DNA from 4 places in the Modestobacter sp. SYSU DS0657 genome. Region 1 is predicted to be linked to each of the others. Evidence: predicted binding sites of a transcription regulator. Region 1 holds the regulator's gene; each other region holds the start of a gene.
What was found. Region 1 encodes LexA, which represses DNA repair genes until DNA is damaged. Its sites were predicted from a motif close to TCGAACANNTGTTCGA; they were not measured.
Positions count from the first base shown of each region.

Region 1 (3,705 bases):
GACCGGCGGACGGGTCACCATCCTGCTGGTCCTGTTCGGTCTGGTCGGCTGGCTCTTCTGGCGGCAGCGCACGGTGGCCCCGCTGGTGCGCGTGCTGCTGGCCCTCGCGCTGCTGACGGCAGCGGTCTACGCCTTCAAGTGGGGCACCGGCCGCACCGCCCCGGCCTATCCGGGCTCGTACTTCCACCGGGGCGGGGAGAGCTTCCCGTCCGGGCACGTGGCGAACGCCGTGCTGATGTGGGGCGTGGCCCGCTGGCAGGTGGTCCAGTACGGCCTGCAGCCCCGCCTGCAGCGGGCGGCCTGGCTGCTCAGCGTGCTGGGGCCGGTGGCCACCGGAGTGGCCATGGTGGCGCTGAACTTCCACTGGGTCACCGATGCAGTGGTGGGAGCGGCCGTCGGCATCGTGCTCTTGGGCGTGGTTCACGCACTCGACGCAGTCGTGGTGTCACGCTGGGTCCGTGCCAGAGTGGGCCGGCCGCACGCGTAGCCGCGCCGGCCGCCGTTGCCTGGCGGACGGGGCGCTCCTCGCCCTGCCCGCGGCGGTCCTGCTCGCGGTCCTGCCGCCATCGGCGGCGCTCGCCGAGGAAGCCGCGCCGAGCACGCGCTGCACCATCACCGACCCGCGGCTGCCGGAGATCTCCGGCCTGGCCAGCGCCGGGGAGACGCTCCTGGCGATGAACGACGGTGGTGACCGGGCGGAGGTCTACGTCCTCGACACCTCCTGCGCCGTCGCGGAGGTGCGGTCGGGGAGCGTCGACCCGTACGACCCCGAGGACCTCGCCCTGGCCGCGGACGGCACGGTCTGGCTGGCCGACATCGGGGACAACAACGCCGCCCGGGAGACCGTCGCGCTGATCGGGCTGCGCCCCGACGGCAGCACCACGCTCACCCGGCTCACCTACCCGGACGGGGCGCACGACGCCGAGGCACTGCTGCTGGCGCCTGACGGCACGCCGTACCTGGTGACCAAGGAGGTGCTCGGCGCCTCCGGCGTGTACCGCCCGGATGCGCCGCTGGCCGACGGGGCCACGGTGCCGATGACCCGGGTGGTCGGGCTGGGCCTCACCCTGACCGGCACGCCGGGCGGGCCGGTCGGCCGCGCGGGGCAGCTGCTGGTGACCGGGGGCGCGGTGTCGGCGGACGGGCAGCGCATCGCCCTGCGCACCTACACCGACGCCTACGTCTGGACGCTGACCGGTTCCGACGTGCCCGGCGCGCTGTCCGGCGCGCCGGGCCGGATCGCCCTCCCCGACTCGCCGCAGGGTGAGGCGATCACCTTCGCGGCGAACAACCGCGACCTGCTGGTCACCAGCGAGGGGCTGCCGGCGCCGGTGACCCTGGTTCCGGTGCCGGCTGAGCAGGCTACGAGCACCCCGATCGATCCGGCTCCCAGTGCGGGACCGACCGGGGAGCTGGTGACCGCGGCTCCCGGCGTCGCCCCGGTGACGGCCGGCATCATCGCGGCCGGGGTGGCTACCGTGTTCGTCTGGATCGGCGGGAAGATCCGCCGCCGGCGGGAGTGACCGGCCGCCGGCGGGAATGACCCGGCCGGCGGCCGACGGTGGCGTCAGACCCGGCGCAGCACGGTCACGACCCGGCCGAGGACGGTGGCGTCGTCGCCGGGGATCGGCGCGTAGGCCGGGTTGTGCGGCAGCAGCCACACGTGCCCGTCGCGGCGCTTGTAGGTCTTCACGGTCGCCTCGCCGTCGATCATCGCCGCGACGATCTCGCCGTTCTCGGCGGTGGGCTGCTGGCGGACCACCACCCAGTCGCCGTCGCAGATCGCGGCCTCGACCATCGAGTCACCGGTCACCTTGAGCATGAACAGCGTGCCCTCGCCGACCAGTTCGCGCGGCAGCGGGAAGACGTCTTCGACGGCCTGCTCCGCCAGCACCGGGCCACCGGCGGCGATGCGGCCCACCAAGGGCACGTAGGTGGGTGCCGGGGCGCCCGCCTCGTCGACGCCACTGCCCGCACCGGCGGCGGCGAGCACATCCGCCGAGGCGTCGGCACCGGCGGTCACGCCCTGCTCGCCCGGCAGCCGGACGTCCAGTGCGCGCGGCCGGTTGGGGTCGCGGCGCAGCCAGCCCTTGCGCTGGAGCACCGAGAGCTGGTGGGCGACCGAGGAGGCGGAGGAGAGGCCGACGGCCTCGCCGATCTCGCGGACCGAGGGCGGGTAGCCCCGGCGTTCGATGGAGTCGCGGATGACCTCCAGCACCCGGCGCTGGCGCTGGGTGAGCCCGTCGCCGGCCTCGCCGCGGTCGGGGAACTCGCGCACGGCCGCACCCCCGGTGTCCGCTGCGGGCTCCGCCGCCTGCCCGGCCGGGCGCCTGCGTCGGCTCGACCCCTTGCGCTCGTCCGCCGTCCGGCCGTCGACCGCCATGTGTCCTCCTCGTCCGGCTGCGCGCGCAGCTGCCCGGTGGCATCCCGCCTGCCGGGGCGGGGTGGGACGCCGTCGTGGTCTCCCTGCGCACGGTAGCGGCTCGACGGCGGGTGTTCAAACACGTGTTCGAACACGCGCCGTGTCGGTGCACTCCTGTCGGTGCCGTGCGGTAGACATCGCACAGACGTTCGAATCGAACAGGCGTTCGAGGTCGCACCCGAGGGTGCCTGCTGTGAGGAGTGCACCGATGGTCATCGCCGAGTACCCGGACACCACCGTCGCCCCGCTCCGCCCGCCGCTCCGGCTGGTCTCGCCGGCGCCGACCGCCCGGGCGGGGTCCGCTGGCCGGGTCGGGCCCCGCCCGGCCCGCCGCTCGCAGGTGCGTCCTGGTGGGCGGCCGATGTCCTCACCGGGGGGCGCGGTCGCGCGGCCCGTCCGCGGTGGCGACTGCGGCCCGCCCCGAGCCGTCGCTCCGTGCCCGTCGGCCGGGGAGTGGGCGGAGCTGCCGCTGCGACTCACCCGCCGCGGCCGGCGCGCGGTGGCGGCGCTGTCGGTGGCGGTCGGCCTGGGGGTGGCGGTGGGCACGCTCGCGGTGGTCGCCGACGGGGAGCCCGCGCTGCAGTTGGCCGGCGCCGGCACGGTGGTGGTCCAGCCCGGCGACACGCTCTGGTCGATCGCCGGCGACCTGGCGCCGGACGAGGACCGGCGCGCGGTGGTCGACGCGATCCTCGATCGCAACGACCTCCAGGACGTCGTGCTGCAGCCCGGTCAGGTGCTCGAGCTGCCCTGATGAGGTGCGGCGGGCCCGTCGCCGGGGCCCGGGCTGTGACGGATGGGTGCGCGAGCGGCGGGCGGGTCAGCTGCGGAACACGACACGCACGACAGGGCTTGCACACCTGTAGGGGTGGCCGTACGGTTCCACCACAACATCTAGTGCTTACACGGATGTAAGTCGTCCACAGCCGCTCCACACGTTCTCCCCGGGCCATCCACCGGATGTCCCCGGAGCAGTCCACAGGAGCGGTCCACGGGCCGGTGTCCCACGGTGTCACAGCACCGCGGTGATCCCGGTCGCGACACCTCGGGAGGAGGTGGACCGGCAGTGCGTTGCCCCTTCTGCCACAACCCCGACAGTCGCGTCATCGACTCGCGCGAGACCGACGAGGGCGCGACCACCCGGCGGCGGCGTTCGTGCCCCGGCTGCGGGCGGCGGTTCACCACCGTCGAGGAGGCGGTCCTCGCCGTCGTGAAGCGCAGCGGCGTGAGCGAGCCGTTCACCCGCGCGAAGGTGGTCGCCGGTGTCCGCCGCGCCTGCCAGGGCC
Region 1 covers NZ_JBJHAG010000009.1:15,503-19,207, forward strand. The annotation lists gene ACI79A_RS07775 (phosphatase PAP2 family protein) at 1-487, shown strand, start outside; gene ACI79A_RS07780 (hypothetical protein) at 459-1,523, shown strand; gene lexA (transcriptional repressor LexA) at 1,568-2,383, opposite strand; gene ACI79A_RS07790 (LysM peptidoglycan-binding domain-containing protein) at 2,631-3,173, shown strand; gene nrdR (transcriptional regulator NrdR) at 3,486-3,705, shown strand, end outside.

Region 2 (3,705 bases), on a different contig from region 1:
TCGAAGGCCCAGGTCGACCGCCCGGTGTCGCGGTGGTCGTAGCTGATGACCCGGTGTCGCTCGGCCAGCGTGCGGACGAGGGCGTCGGGCCACGTGAGTCCCGAAGCGTTGGCGCCCATCACGAGCAGCAGCGGCGAGCCGTCCGCCGGTCCGGTCACCTCAGTCCAGAGCCGGGCGCCCGGGGCGACCTCGACGAACGTCTCCACACCAGCAGGAGAGCACGCACCCGCCCGTGGACGCGACGCGTTTCCGGCCGGGATCTCGCTGCGACACTTCGGGCGTGCTGATCAGTGACCTGGCGCCGGCGACGGAGGATGCACTGGCTGTCGAGCTGCTGACCTTGCAGCGGGCCGCCTACGCCGTTGAAGCCGAGCTGATCGGCGACGATCGGATCCCGGGGCTGCACGAGGATCTCCGGCAGCTGAGGGACGCCGATCTCTCGTGGTTGGGCAGCTGGATCGACGGGCGCCTCGTCGGTGCACTGGCCTGGACGGCCGACCCGGTGACCGTTGACGTCGACCGGCTTGTGGTCGCTCCCGCCATGCACCGCAGCGGTCTCGGCAGGGCACTCGTACGCGAGGTGCTCCGGCGGGCGGACGGGCGGGTGACCGTGGTGTCCACGGGACGCGACAACCTGCCCGCGCGTGCCCTGTACGAGTCGGTGGGCTTCACCGCGACAGAAGACATCGAGGTGCTCCCGGACTTGTGGGTCACTCGTTTCACCCATCGCCCGTGAACGAACGGCACTCACCTGATGCGAGCCGTTCGGAGTTCACTCGATCAGGGTCGAGACGCGCGCAACCGGTTCAGGTGAGCAGTGGTCCGATGAGGATCTCGGTGCCGTCGGGTCGCCAGGTGCGCCATCGGCCATCGGGTTGTCGCTGGACCCGGAATCCGTGGTGGACCTTGGTGTGGTGCCGTTCGCACAGCAACGCGGAGTTGGTCAGGTTGGTCTCGCCGCCGTGCAGCCAGTGGATGAGGTGGTGGACGTCGCACCACCAAGTCGGGGCGCCGCAGCCGGCGAACACGCACCCCTTGTCCCGGCGCTCCACGGCCCGCCGTAGACCGGGGGTGACGACCCGGTGGTCGCGGCCCAGGTCCAGCGGCACACCGTCAGGCCCCATCACGATCCGGGAGACGCTGCCGTCACAGGCGAGGTAGCGGGCCCGGGCGGCGGAGATGGTCGCCCCGAACCCCGTCTGCGCAGCCCCCGGGCCGGTCGCGTCGTCGACGAGGTCGTCCAGATCGATCCCGACGACCACGTGCGGCTTCACCGTCCGCAGCGTCGGCAGGTCACCACCGGCCAGCTGGTTGTCGCACAACTGCACCAGCGCATCGGCCTGCTGCTGGGACCGCGTCCGGGTGTCACCCTTCGGCCGGTTCGCCTGCACCAGCGACTCCACCGCCGCCTGCAGATTCTCCCCACCCACAGCATCCAGATCGAACCGACCGGTGATGCTGCCGTCGGCGTGCTTGGCGATGCTGAGCCGCCGGCCCTCAGTGGGGTCCGGCTCCGGACCGTCGGGGTCGAGGGCGTCGGCGAACCGCCGCACCGCCAGCACCAGCCCCTCGTGCCGGCACTCGGCCGCGACGGTGGCCCAGTCCCGGTCGAAGGCCGCCAAGTCGACCCCCTGCTCCTCGGCACGGGCACGCTCGTGGTCGCCCACCTTGTCCGCGACCACGTCGAACTGCGCCGCGCTCACCTGCCCCGCGGCGAACCCCTCGGCCAGCGCCGGAAAGTGCGCCAACGCCCGCCCCGACCGCACCACCCGCGTCGCCTCCGGCAGGGACATCCGCACGTGCCCGACCAACCACGACCGCATCGACGTCAGCCCGTCGTGCTCCGCGGCCTGCCTGAGCTCGGCATGCCGCACCGTGCGGGCCAACTCCGCCGCGACCCGGTTCGCCACCGACACCAGCAACGCCGTCCGAGCCAGCGCCCGACCGTTCGTCAGACCGTGCAGATCCTCGGCCGCCAACGCGTCCAGCGCCGCCGGCAACGGCGACCCGAACAGCCCCTCCAGGTCATCGGCGGGCAGCTCCGCCACCACGTTCGGCGCAGGAGCGTCCAGCGTCAACGAGTCGCTCACGAACACCCCTCCCGTCGCTCGAACGGCTGTTCGAATGATATCGCGATCGAGACCCTGACAGCAGCCGAACCCCCAGGTCAGACGACTGTCCACAGATCGGACAACCTCCTTGACGGCAGCCGCCCGACCCCCGGGGGAACCGAGCCGGCTCATCCGATCCCCTCGCGGGCCCTCCGTCGGGAGGAGCCGGAGGGGTGAGCGCCGAGGAGTTGTCGGCGGGCAGTGGAGAATGCCCGGCATGACCCACGTGCTCGACCCGAACGCGCTGGCCGGGTCCGGCGGCGCCCCGGGCACCCCACCCGACCCGTTCGCCGACGTGACCCGCTCGGACGACGCCTTCCGCGCCTTCCTGCACGGGCTGCCCGGCGTCGACCAGGTGGGCGCCCAGCAGCGGGTCGCCGTGCTCGGCTCCCGTTCGATCAAGAGCACCGCGAAGGCCTGGGCGATCGACACCGCGATCTCGATGGTCGACCTGACCACCCTCGAGGGCGCCGACACCCCCGGCAAGGTGCGCAGCCTCGCCGCCAAGGCCCGCCGCCCCGATCCGGAGGACCTCACCTGCCCGGCCGTCGCCGCGGTCTGCGTCTACGGCGACCTCGCCGGCGTGGCCAAGGAGGCGCTGGCCGGCACCGGCATCAACGTCGCCGCCGTCGCCACCGCCTTCCCCAGCGGCCGCGCCAGCCGGGCGGTCAAGCTCGCCGACGTCCGGGACGCGGTCGCGAACGGCGCCGACGAGATCGACATGGTCATCGACCGCGGGGCGTTCCTGTCCGGCCGCTACCTCGACGTGTTCGAGGAGATCGTCGCGGTGAAGGAGGCCTGCGGGCCCGCGCACCTCAAGGTGATCCTGGAGACCGGCGAGCTGGTCACGCTGGACAACGTCCGCCGCGCCTCCTGGCTGGCGATGCTCGCCGGCGGCGACTTCATCAAGACCTCCACCGGGAAGATCTCCCCCGCCGCCACGCTGCCGGTCTGCCTGGTGATGATGGAGGCGGTCCGCGACTTCCGCGCCGCCACCGGCCGCCAGGTCGGCGTCAAGCCCGCCGGCGGCATCCGGACGACGAAGGACGCCGTCAAGCACCTGGTGCTGGTCAACGAGACCGCCGGTGCCGACTGGCTCTCCCCCGACTGGTTCCGCCTCGGCGCTTCCAGCCTGCTCAACGACCTGCTCCTGCAGCGCCAGAAGCTCCGCACCGGCCACTACTCCGGCCCCGACCACGTGAGCGTGGACTGATGACCTCTCCCACCCAGCCCACCTCGAGCCTGTTCGAGTACGCGCCGGCCCCGGAGTCCCGCTCCATCGTCGACCTGAAGCCCAGCTACGGCCTGTTCGTCGACGGTGAGTTCACCCCCGGCGCCGACACCCCGCTGAAGACCGTCAACCCGGCCACCGAGGAGGTGCTCAGCGAGGTCGCCGTGGGGTCCGAGGAGGACGTCGACCGCGCCGTCCGCGCCGCCCGCCGCGCGTTCGCCCGGGTCTGGGGGCCGATGCGTCCGGCCGACCGCGGCAAGTACCTGTTCCGCATCGCCCGGCTGCTGCAGGAGCGGGCCCGGGAGTTCGCCGTGCTGGAGAGCCTCGACAACGGCAAGCCGATCCGGGAGAGCCGGGACGTCG
Region 2 covers NZ_JBJHAG010000012.1:35,032-38,736, reverse strand. The annotation lists gene ACI79A_RS09690 (alpha/beta fold hydrolase) at 1-206, opposite strand, end outside; gene ACI79A_RS09685 (GNAT family N-acetyltransferase) at 281-736, shown strand; gene ACI79A_RS09680 (DUF222 domain-containing protein) at 807-2,015, opposite strand; gene deoC (deoxyribose-phosphate aldolase) at 2,329-3,324, shown strand; gene ACI79A_RS09670 (aldehyde dehydrogenase family protein) at 3,324-3,705, shown strand, end outside.
Region 2: a site for LexA is predicted at 2,109-2,124, ahead of ACI79A_RS09680 (DUF222 domain-containing protein). Genes of this name have one in related genera too.

Region 3 (3,705 bases), on a different contig from region 1:
GGGCTGCCAGCCGTCGTGCGCACCGATGCCGTGCACGATGAGCTGGAGCGGGCGGGAGGCGGTGACCTTCGGGTCCTTCTGGCGGAGGGATCCGGCGGCGGCGTTGCGCGGGTTGGCGAAGGGCGGCTTGCCCTGCTCGACCATCGCGGCGTTGAGGTCGGCGAAGGCGGCGACCGGGAAGTAGATCTCCCCCCGCACCTCGAGGCGGTCGGGCAGGTCTCCGTCGTCGTCGCTGCCGGTCAGCTGCTGCGGGACGTCGCGCATGGTGCGCACGTTGGCGGTGACGTCCTCACCGGTGGCGCCGTCGCCGCGGGTGGCGGCGCGCACCAGCCGGCCCTTCTCGTAGAGCAGGGCGACGGCCAGGCCGTCGATCTTGAGCTCGCAGAGCCAGCTGACCGCGGTGCCCGCGTCGCGCTCGACGCGGGCGGCCCAGGCCGACAGCTCGTCGGAGGAGAAGACGTTGTCCAGGCTCTGCATCCGCTCGAGGTGCTGGACCGGGGCGAAGGTGGCGGCGAAGCCGCCGTTGACCTTCTGGCTCGGCGAGTCGGGGGTGACCAGCGCCGGGTGGGCCGCCTCGATCGCCTTCAGCTCGGCCATGCGCTCGTCGTACTGGCCGTCGCTGACCAGCGGAGCGTCCTGCACGTAGTAGGCGAAGGCGTACCGGTCGAGCTCCTCGGACAGGTCGCGGTGCCGGGTGCGCGCCTCGTCGGGGACCTCGGTGAGGTCCTCCCGGTCGACGGCGGCCTCGACCACGGGCTGGTCGCGCCCGTCGACCGCGTCCTGCTCCACCCCTGCCTCGGTGCTCACGCGGGAAACCGTAACCGGCGGGTCCGACGAGGAACGGCGGTCGCCGCCGCGTCACCCGCGCGGGTGCGCCGCGGTCGCCGGTGGTGCCTGCCGCCGCCCGGCCCTGCCAAGGCAGCGGGCAGCGCAGCGGCCGACCTCAGGTGAGCCGTGGTCCGATGAGGATCTCGGTGCCGTCGGGTCTCCAGGTGCGCCATCGGCCGTCGGGTTGTCGCTCGACCCGGAACCCGTGGTGGACCTTGGTGTGGTGCCGTTCGCACAACAGTGCGGAGTTGCTCAGGTTGGTCTCGCCGCCGTGGAGCCAGTGGATCAGGTGGTGGACATCGCACCACCAGGTCGGGGCACCGCAGCCGGCGAACACGCACCCCTTGTCCCGGCGTTCGACCGCCCGGCGCAGTCCGAGGGTGACCACCCGGTGGTCGCGGCCCAGCTCCAGCGGCACCCCATCCGGGCCCATCACGATCCGGGAGATGCTCCCGTCGCACGCCAGCCAGCGGGCCCGGGCCGCGGAGATCAGCTGACCCGACCCGGTGGTCGCCGCCGCCGCACCGGTCGCCGGGGCGATGAGGGCCTCGACGTCGAGGGTGAGGACCACGTGCGGCTTCTGCGTGCGCAGCGTCGGCAGCGAACCGGCCGCCAGCTGGTTGTCACACAGCTGCGCCAGGGCATCGGCCAGCTGCTGGGACCGGGTCCGCAGGTCGCCCTTCGGGCGGTCGGCCTGCACGAGCGACTCCAGCGCCGCGGTGAACTTCTCCCCCGCCACCGCCTCCAGCTGCCCACCGAAGGCCAGCCCCTCGGCGTTCCGCGACAGCCACAACCGCCGCCCCTCGGTCGGATCCGGCTCCGGGCCGTCCGGGTCGACCCCGGCCGCGTACCGGGTGAGCACACCGACGAACTGCTCATGGGTCTGAGTGGCCGCCGCCAGCGCCAACGCCCCGTCGACCTCGCCCAGGTCGTGTCCCTGCTCCTCGGCGGCGGCCAGCCGGGCAGGGGCCAGCCGCCGAGCCGCCTCCGCCATCTTCCCCGGGGTCACCACCCCCGCCGCCGCAGCGCCCGCCAGCACCGGCAACCGCTCACCCACCCGGCCGGCGCCCACCACCCGCTTCGCCTCCGGGGCGGCCAGCAGCCCGTGCCCCACCAGCCACGAGCGCATGCTCGTGAGCCCGTCGACCTCCGCGGCCTGGGTCAGCTCGCACTCCCGCACCGTGCGCGCCACCTCCGCCGCCAACCGGTTCTGCGCCACCAGCAACCCACGCAGCCGGTCCAGCAGTTGCGGCCCGAACCGAGGCTTCAGGTCCTCAGCGACCAACTGATCCAACGCGGCACTCAACGACAGGTCGGGCAGGTCGCCCGCGGCAAGCCCGGCCACCACGTTCGAGGCAGGGGCGTCCAGTGTCGTCGCCTCGCTCACGGACACCCCCCGCATCATTCGAATGTGCGTTCGACGTCTATCGCCACACGACCGCTCCCACCACACGAATCCGCAGGTCAACCGCCTGCCCACAGACCTGCATCAGGTCTTGACAACGGACGAGCCGAGGATTCGGGAGCGGGCCACCATGGACGCGTGGACGCGCAGTTGACCCGGGCGCTGGCCCCCGTGCTGACCGACCTGTCGGCGACCGGGGCGCCCGTGCCGCGCATCGAGGCCAGCGACTGGCCGGACGACCCGGGCCGGGCCGGCGCGATGCTGTGGAGCGCCGACGGGAGCGGCCAGGGCGTCGCCGTCACCCTCGGCCAGCCCTACGCCGAGCAGGTGGCCGCGGTGACCGACACCGTGCAGGAGTGGGCCTTCGAGGCGCTGTGGGGCTCTCGGCCGACGAACTGGCCACCCTGCCCGCGGCACCCGACCACGCACCCGCTCACCCCGACACTGCAGGACGGCGAGGCGGTGCGGGTCTGCCCGCGAGACACCGGCGTGGTGTCACCGGTCGGCGGGCTCGGCTGAGCGGGGCCCGCTCACTCGGGCAGCAGGTACTTCGCCGCCTCCCGGACGTGCTCCATCGCCGTCCGGGCGTAGGCCGGGCTGGCCCCGGCAAGGCCGCAGGCCGGTGTCAGGGCCACCGCCTCGTGCAGGTGCTCGATCGGGAAACCCAGCTCCCGCCACCACGACTGCACCCGGCTGGCGGTCACCTTCGGTGCGCCCAGGGGCGCGTCGGTGCCCGGCACGACGCCGACCAGCAGGTGGGTGCCCGCCTCGACCGCGGTGCCGATGTCGTCGAGGTCCTGCACCATCCCGAGGTCGAAGGAGACGGCGGCGGCCCCGGCGGCGCGGAAGAGCTCCAGCGGCGCCCGGTTGGCGCAGCAGTGCACGACGACGGGTGCTGCGATGCGGCCCACCACGTCGGCGAGCTCCTCCTCGACCACCTGCGCCTCGACGGCGGGCAGCTTGCCGAACCCGCTCACCGTGGGCAGCCCACCCTGCAGCACGGCGGGCACCGAGGGCTCGTCGAGCTGGACGACGACCCGGGCGCCGGGCACCCGCCCGACCACCGCGGCGACGTGGGCGGCGACGCCCTCGGCCAGCGACTGGGCCAGGTCGCGCCGGGCGCCGGCGTCGACGACGGCCCGGTCACCTCGCGTGCGCTCCAACCCGGCGGCCAGCGTCCACGGGCCGGTGACCTGCACCTTGAACGGACCGGTGTAGCGGTCGGCGACCTCGTGGAGGGCGTCGAGGTCGCGGGCCATGAGCTCCCGTGCGCGGCGCTGGTCGGTGCCGGGGCGCGGGACGAGCCGCCAGCCGGCCGGGGTGAGGTCGACGGCGAGGTCGACCAGCAGGCCGGCGGAACGGCCGATCATGTCGGCCCCGGCACCCCGCCCGGGCAGCTCGGGCAGGTGCGGGAAGTCCGGCAGCTCACCGAGCACCACCCGCATCGCCTCGACCGGGTCGGCGCCGGGCAA
Region 3 covers NZ_JBJHAG010000008.1:108,851-112,555, forward strand. The annotation lists gene ligA (NAD-dependent DNA ligase LigA) at 1-807, opposite strand, end outside; gene ACI79A_RS07615 (DUF222 domain-containing protein) at 944-2,215, opposite strand; gene ACI79A_RS07620 (hypothetical protein) at 2,372-2,752, shown strand; gene ACI79A_RS07625 (methionine synthase) at 2,764-3,705, opposite strand, start outside.
Region 3: a site for LexA is predicted at 2,234-2,249, ahead of ACI79A_RS07615 (DUF222 domain-containing protein). Genes of this name have one in related genera too.

Region 4 (3,705 bases), on a different contig from region 1:
CCAGCTGCACCTTGCGGCGGGCCTTCTGCCGGCGGTCACCGGTGCGGACCGTCGAGGCGAACTTCGGATCGTCGTCGACGAGGGCGCGCTCGATCTGCTCCAGCAGACGCTGCTCGTGCTCGGAGAGCGGCACGTCGACCTCCAGGTGCGCAGTACACAACCCACTGACGACAGTCCGCCTGTGGTGGTTCCGAGGATACGAGCCGTTCGCGGGGTGCGAAAGGCGAGGCGCTCCCGACACACCCGGGAGGGCGGTGATCTGCCTCCCGCAGCGCACTCCCGGCAGGTCAGCGGGGCGCTCCGGGCGGCTGCCGCGCTCCCGTCCCCGGCGCTGCACGGCGCGCCACCGGGTGCTCGCCGGGCACGCGCGTGCGGCCGAGCAGGGTCGCCGGGCGGACGGCGCCGGCGCCGAACCTCCGGGCGGCCCGGTCGGCGGCCAGCTCGGCGTCCCGCCGGCCGTGCTCGCGGGCGCCGAGCTCCAGCTGGCGGGCGGTGGCGTCGGCCTCCACCAGCCCCTCGGCCCGCACGCCCACCAGCCGGATCCGGGCCCGGTCCAGCCCGAGGGCGTCGAAGAGCGTGCGCGCGGTGTCGTACAGCTCCTGGCCCACGTCGGTGGGGACCTTCAGGGTGCGGGAGCGGGTGATCGTGGTGAAGTCGGCGAAGCGCACCTTGAGGGTGACCGTGCGGGCCAGGGAGCCGGTCGAGCGCAGCCGCCCCGCCGTCCGCTCGGCCAGGTGCAGCAGCTCCCGGTGCACCACCTGCGGGTCGTCGACGTCGGTGCCGAAGGTCTCGTCGGCCCCGGTCGAGCGGTCGGGCTCGTCGGGGACCACCCGGCGGGGGTCCCGGCCCCAGGCCAGCTCGTGCAGGTGCGCCCCGGCCGCCTGGCCCACGGCCCGCTGCAGGGTGCGCGCCGGCACGTGCGCCAGGTCGCCCACCGTCTTCAGCCCCAGCCGCAGCAGCACCTCTTCGGTCTTGGCGCCCACCCCCCACAGCGCCCCGACCGGGAGAGGGTGCAGGAACTCCATGACCTCGGCCGGGCGGACCACCAGCAGCCCGTCGGGCTTGGACCGGGTGGAGGCGAGCTTGGCGACGAACTTGCTGCCGGCCACCCCCACCGAGCAGGTGATGCCCTGCTCGTCGTAGACCCGGGCCCGGATGTGCTCCCCGATCGCCACCGGGTCGCCCAGCCGCCGGCCGGCACCGGAGACGTCCAGGAACGCCTCGTCCAGGCTCAGCGGTTCGACCAGCGGGGTGATGGACCGGAACAGCGCCATCACCGAGCGGGACACCTCGGCGTAGAGCGCCAGGTCGCCGGGCAGCACGGTGGCGGTCGGGCACAGCCGCAGCGCCCGGGACGTCGGCATCGCGCTGTGCACCCCGTAGGCCCGCGCCTCGTAGGTGGCCGAGGTGACCACGCCGCGGTTGCCGGCGCCGCCGACGATCACCGGGGTGCCGGCCAGCTCGGGGTGCCGGCGCACCTCGACGCTGGCGAAGAAGGCGTCCATGTCGACGTGCAGCACCGTGCAGCCGGCAGCCCGATCGGACACTCCGCGACACCCCTCACCACCCCGCGCCCCGCGCGCACCCGGTACCTGTGCGACGGCCGCCTTCCCCACGGTCGTCGAACAGGTGTTCGACATCGACGAGCGTAACCGGTCGCCGTCCGGCGGGCCCGCCACTCGGAGGTGTGGCGAGTCGATCATCGCGGTAGAACAGCCCCGGGCCCGCCGATCGGCGGCCCGACTCGACGATCGGAGGAGCCATGGCGCTCGACGACGAGGACATGACCAGCACCGAGGGCCCGGCCGACTCCGGTGCCGGTGAGGGCACGCCCGGCCAGCACGACGGCGGCGCCGACGGCGGTGCGGACGGCGGCGCGGGTGCCGACGGCGGCGCGGACGGCGGTGCGGACGGCGGCGCGGGTGCCGACGGCGGCGCGGACGGCGGTGCGGACGGCGGCGCGGACAGTGGCGCCGAGGGCCCGGCCGACTCGGGTGCCGCGGACGGCGGCGCCGCGGGCGTGCACGACGGCGGCGCGGACGGCTCGGCCTGACCGTGCCCGACCCCGATCTGCAGGACCGGGCGCCGTCCTCCCCCGGGGAGGGCGGCGCCCGTCCCGCGTTGCGCCGGTGCATCGCGGTCGACCCCGAGGAGTTCGCCACCGGGCACTGGTCGCGCCGTCCGCTGCTGTCCACCGCCGCCGAGCTCGGCGGCACCTTCACCGACCTGCTCAGCCTCGAGGCGGTCGACGAGCTGCTGAGCACCCGCGGCCTGCGCACCCCGTTCCTGCGGATCGCCAAGGACGGCGCGGTCGTCGACCCCAAGCGGTTCACCAGCCCGCAGGGCGCCGGTGCCGAGGTTGCCGACCAGGTCTCCTCCGACGCGGTGCTGCGGCTGTTCGCCGACGGGTCCACCGTCGTGCTGCAGGGCCTGCACCGCCTCTGGCCGCCGCTGATCGCCTTCGCCGGCCAGCTGGCCGCCGACCTCGGCCACCCCACCCAGGTCAACGCCTACGTCACCCCGCCGTCCTCGCGCGGGTTCTCCCCGCACTACGACGTGCACGACGTCTTCGTGCTGCAGGTCGCCGGGGAGAAGCACTGGACCATCCACGAGCCGGTGCTCCCCGACCCGCTGCGCACCCACCCCTGGACCGACCGGGCCGCCGAGGTGGCCGCCGCGGCCGAGCGCCCGCCGGTCATCGACGCCGTGCTGCGCCCCGGCGACGCCCTCTACCTGCCGCGGGGTTACATCCACTCCGCGGTCGCGCTCGGCGAGATCAGCGCCCACCTGACCGTCGGGATCCACCCCGTGACCCGCTGGGGCGCGGTCGAGTCGGCGCTGGACCTGGTGCGCACCCTCGCCGCCGACGACCCGGCGCTGCGCGGTTCGCTGCCGCTCGGCGTCGACCTCGCCGACCCCGACGCCACCGCCGACGACGTCGCCGCGGTGCTCAGCGGGCTGCAGCGCTGGATCGGCGAGGTCGACCCGGCCGCGGTCGCGGACTCCCTGCGCTCCCGCGCCTGGTCGCAGGTGCGCCCCGCGCCCGTCTCGCCGCTGGCCCAGTCCACCGCGCTCGCCGCGCTCGACGTCGACACGGTGCTCCGGGTGCGACCCCTGCTGCGGGCCCAGCTGCGCGAGCCGGTGGGCGACCGGGTGGCGCTGGTGGCCGGCCGGCGCACCCACGACCTGCCGGCGTCCACCCACCCCGCGCTGGCCGCGCTGCTGGCCGCCGGGGAGCTGAAGGTCGGCGACCTGCCCGGCCTGGACGCCGCCGACCAGCTCACCCTGGCCCGCCGGCTGGTGACCGAGTCGATCGCGGTCGTCCCCGACGCCCGGGCCGGGGCGGCCGCGCGCACCGGCGGGCACGATGGGGGTCATGGCGCCGTCGGTGGGTGAGGGGCCCCCCACTCCCCGGCATCCCGTGCCCCGACCGGCCGGCCGGCTCGACGACGCCCGCTGCTCGGTGCAGGCGCTGCTGCGCGGCGACGCCCCGACGGCGACCGCGCCGCCGGCCCGGCGCTGGCTGCTGGTGGAGCAGCCCGGGCCCTGGGGCCGCGACGCGCTGCTGGAGTCCCGGTTCGACCGGGCAGTGGCCCCACGGCTGGCGGCGCGGGCGTGGGAGGCCGGCGTCCGGGTGCAGCTGGTGCGCCGGCCCGGCGGCCGGCTGGCCGACACCGGCCGCCGGTGGGCGCTGGCCGACACCAC
Region 4 covers NZ_JBJHAG010000006.1:7,210-10,914, forward strand. The annotation lists gene ACI79A_RS05785 (DUF3040 domain-containing protein) at 1-133, opposite strand, end outside; gene dinB (DNA polymerase IV) at 288-1,547, opposite strand; gene ACI79A_RS05795 (BatC protein) at 1,763-2,053, shown strand; gene ACI79A_RS05800 (cupin domain-containing protein) at 2,056-3,396, shown strand; gene ACI79A_RS05805 (sucrase ferredoxin) at 3,422-3,705, shown strand, end outside.
Region 4: a site for LexA is predicted at 1,622-1,637, ahead of dinB (DNA polymerase IV). Genes of this name have one in related genera too.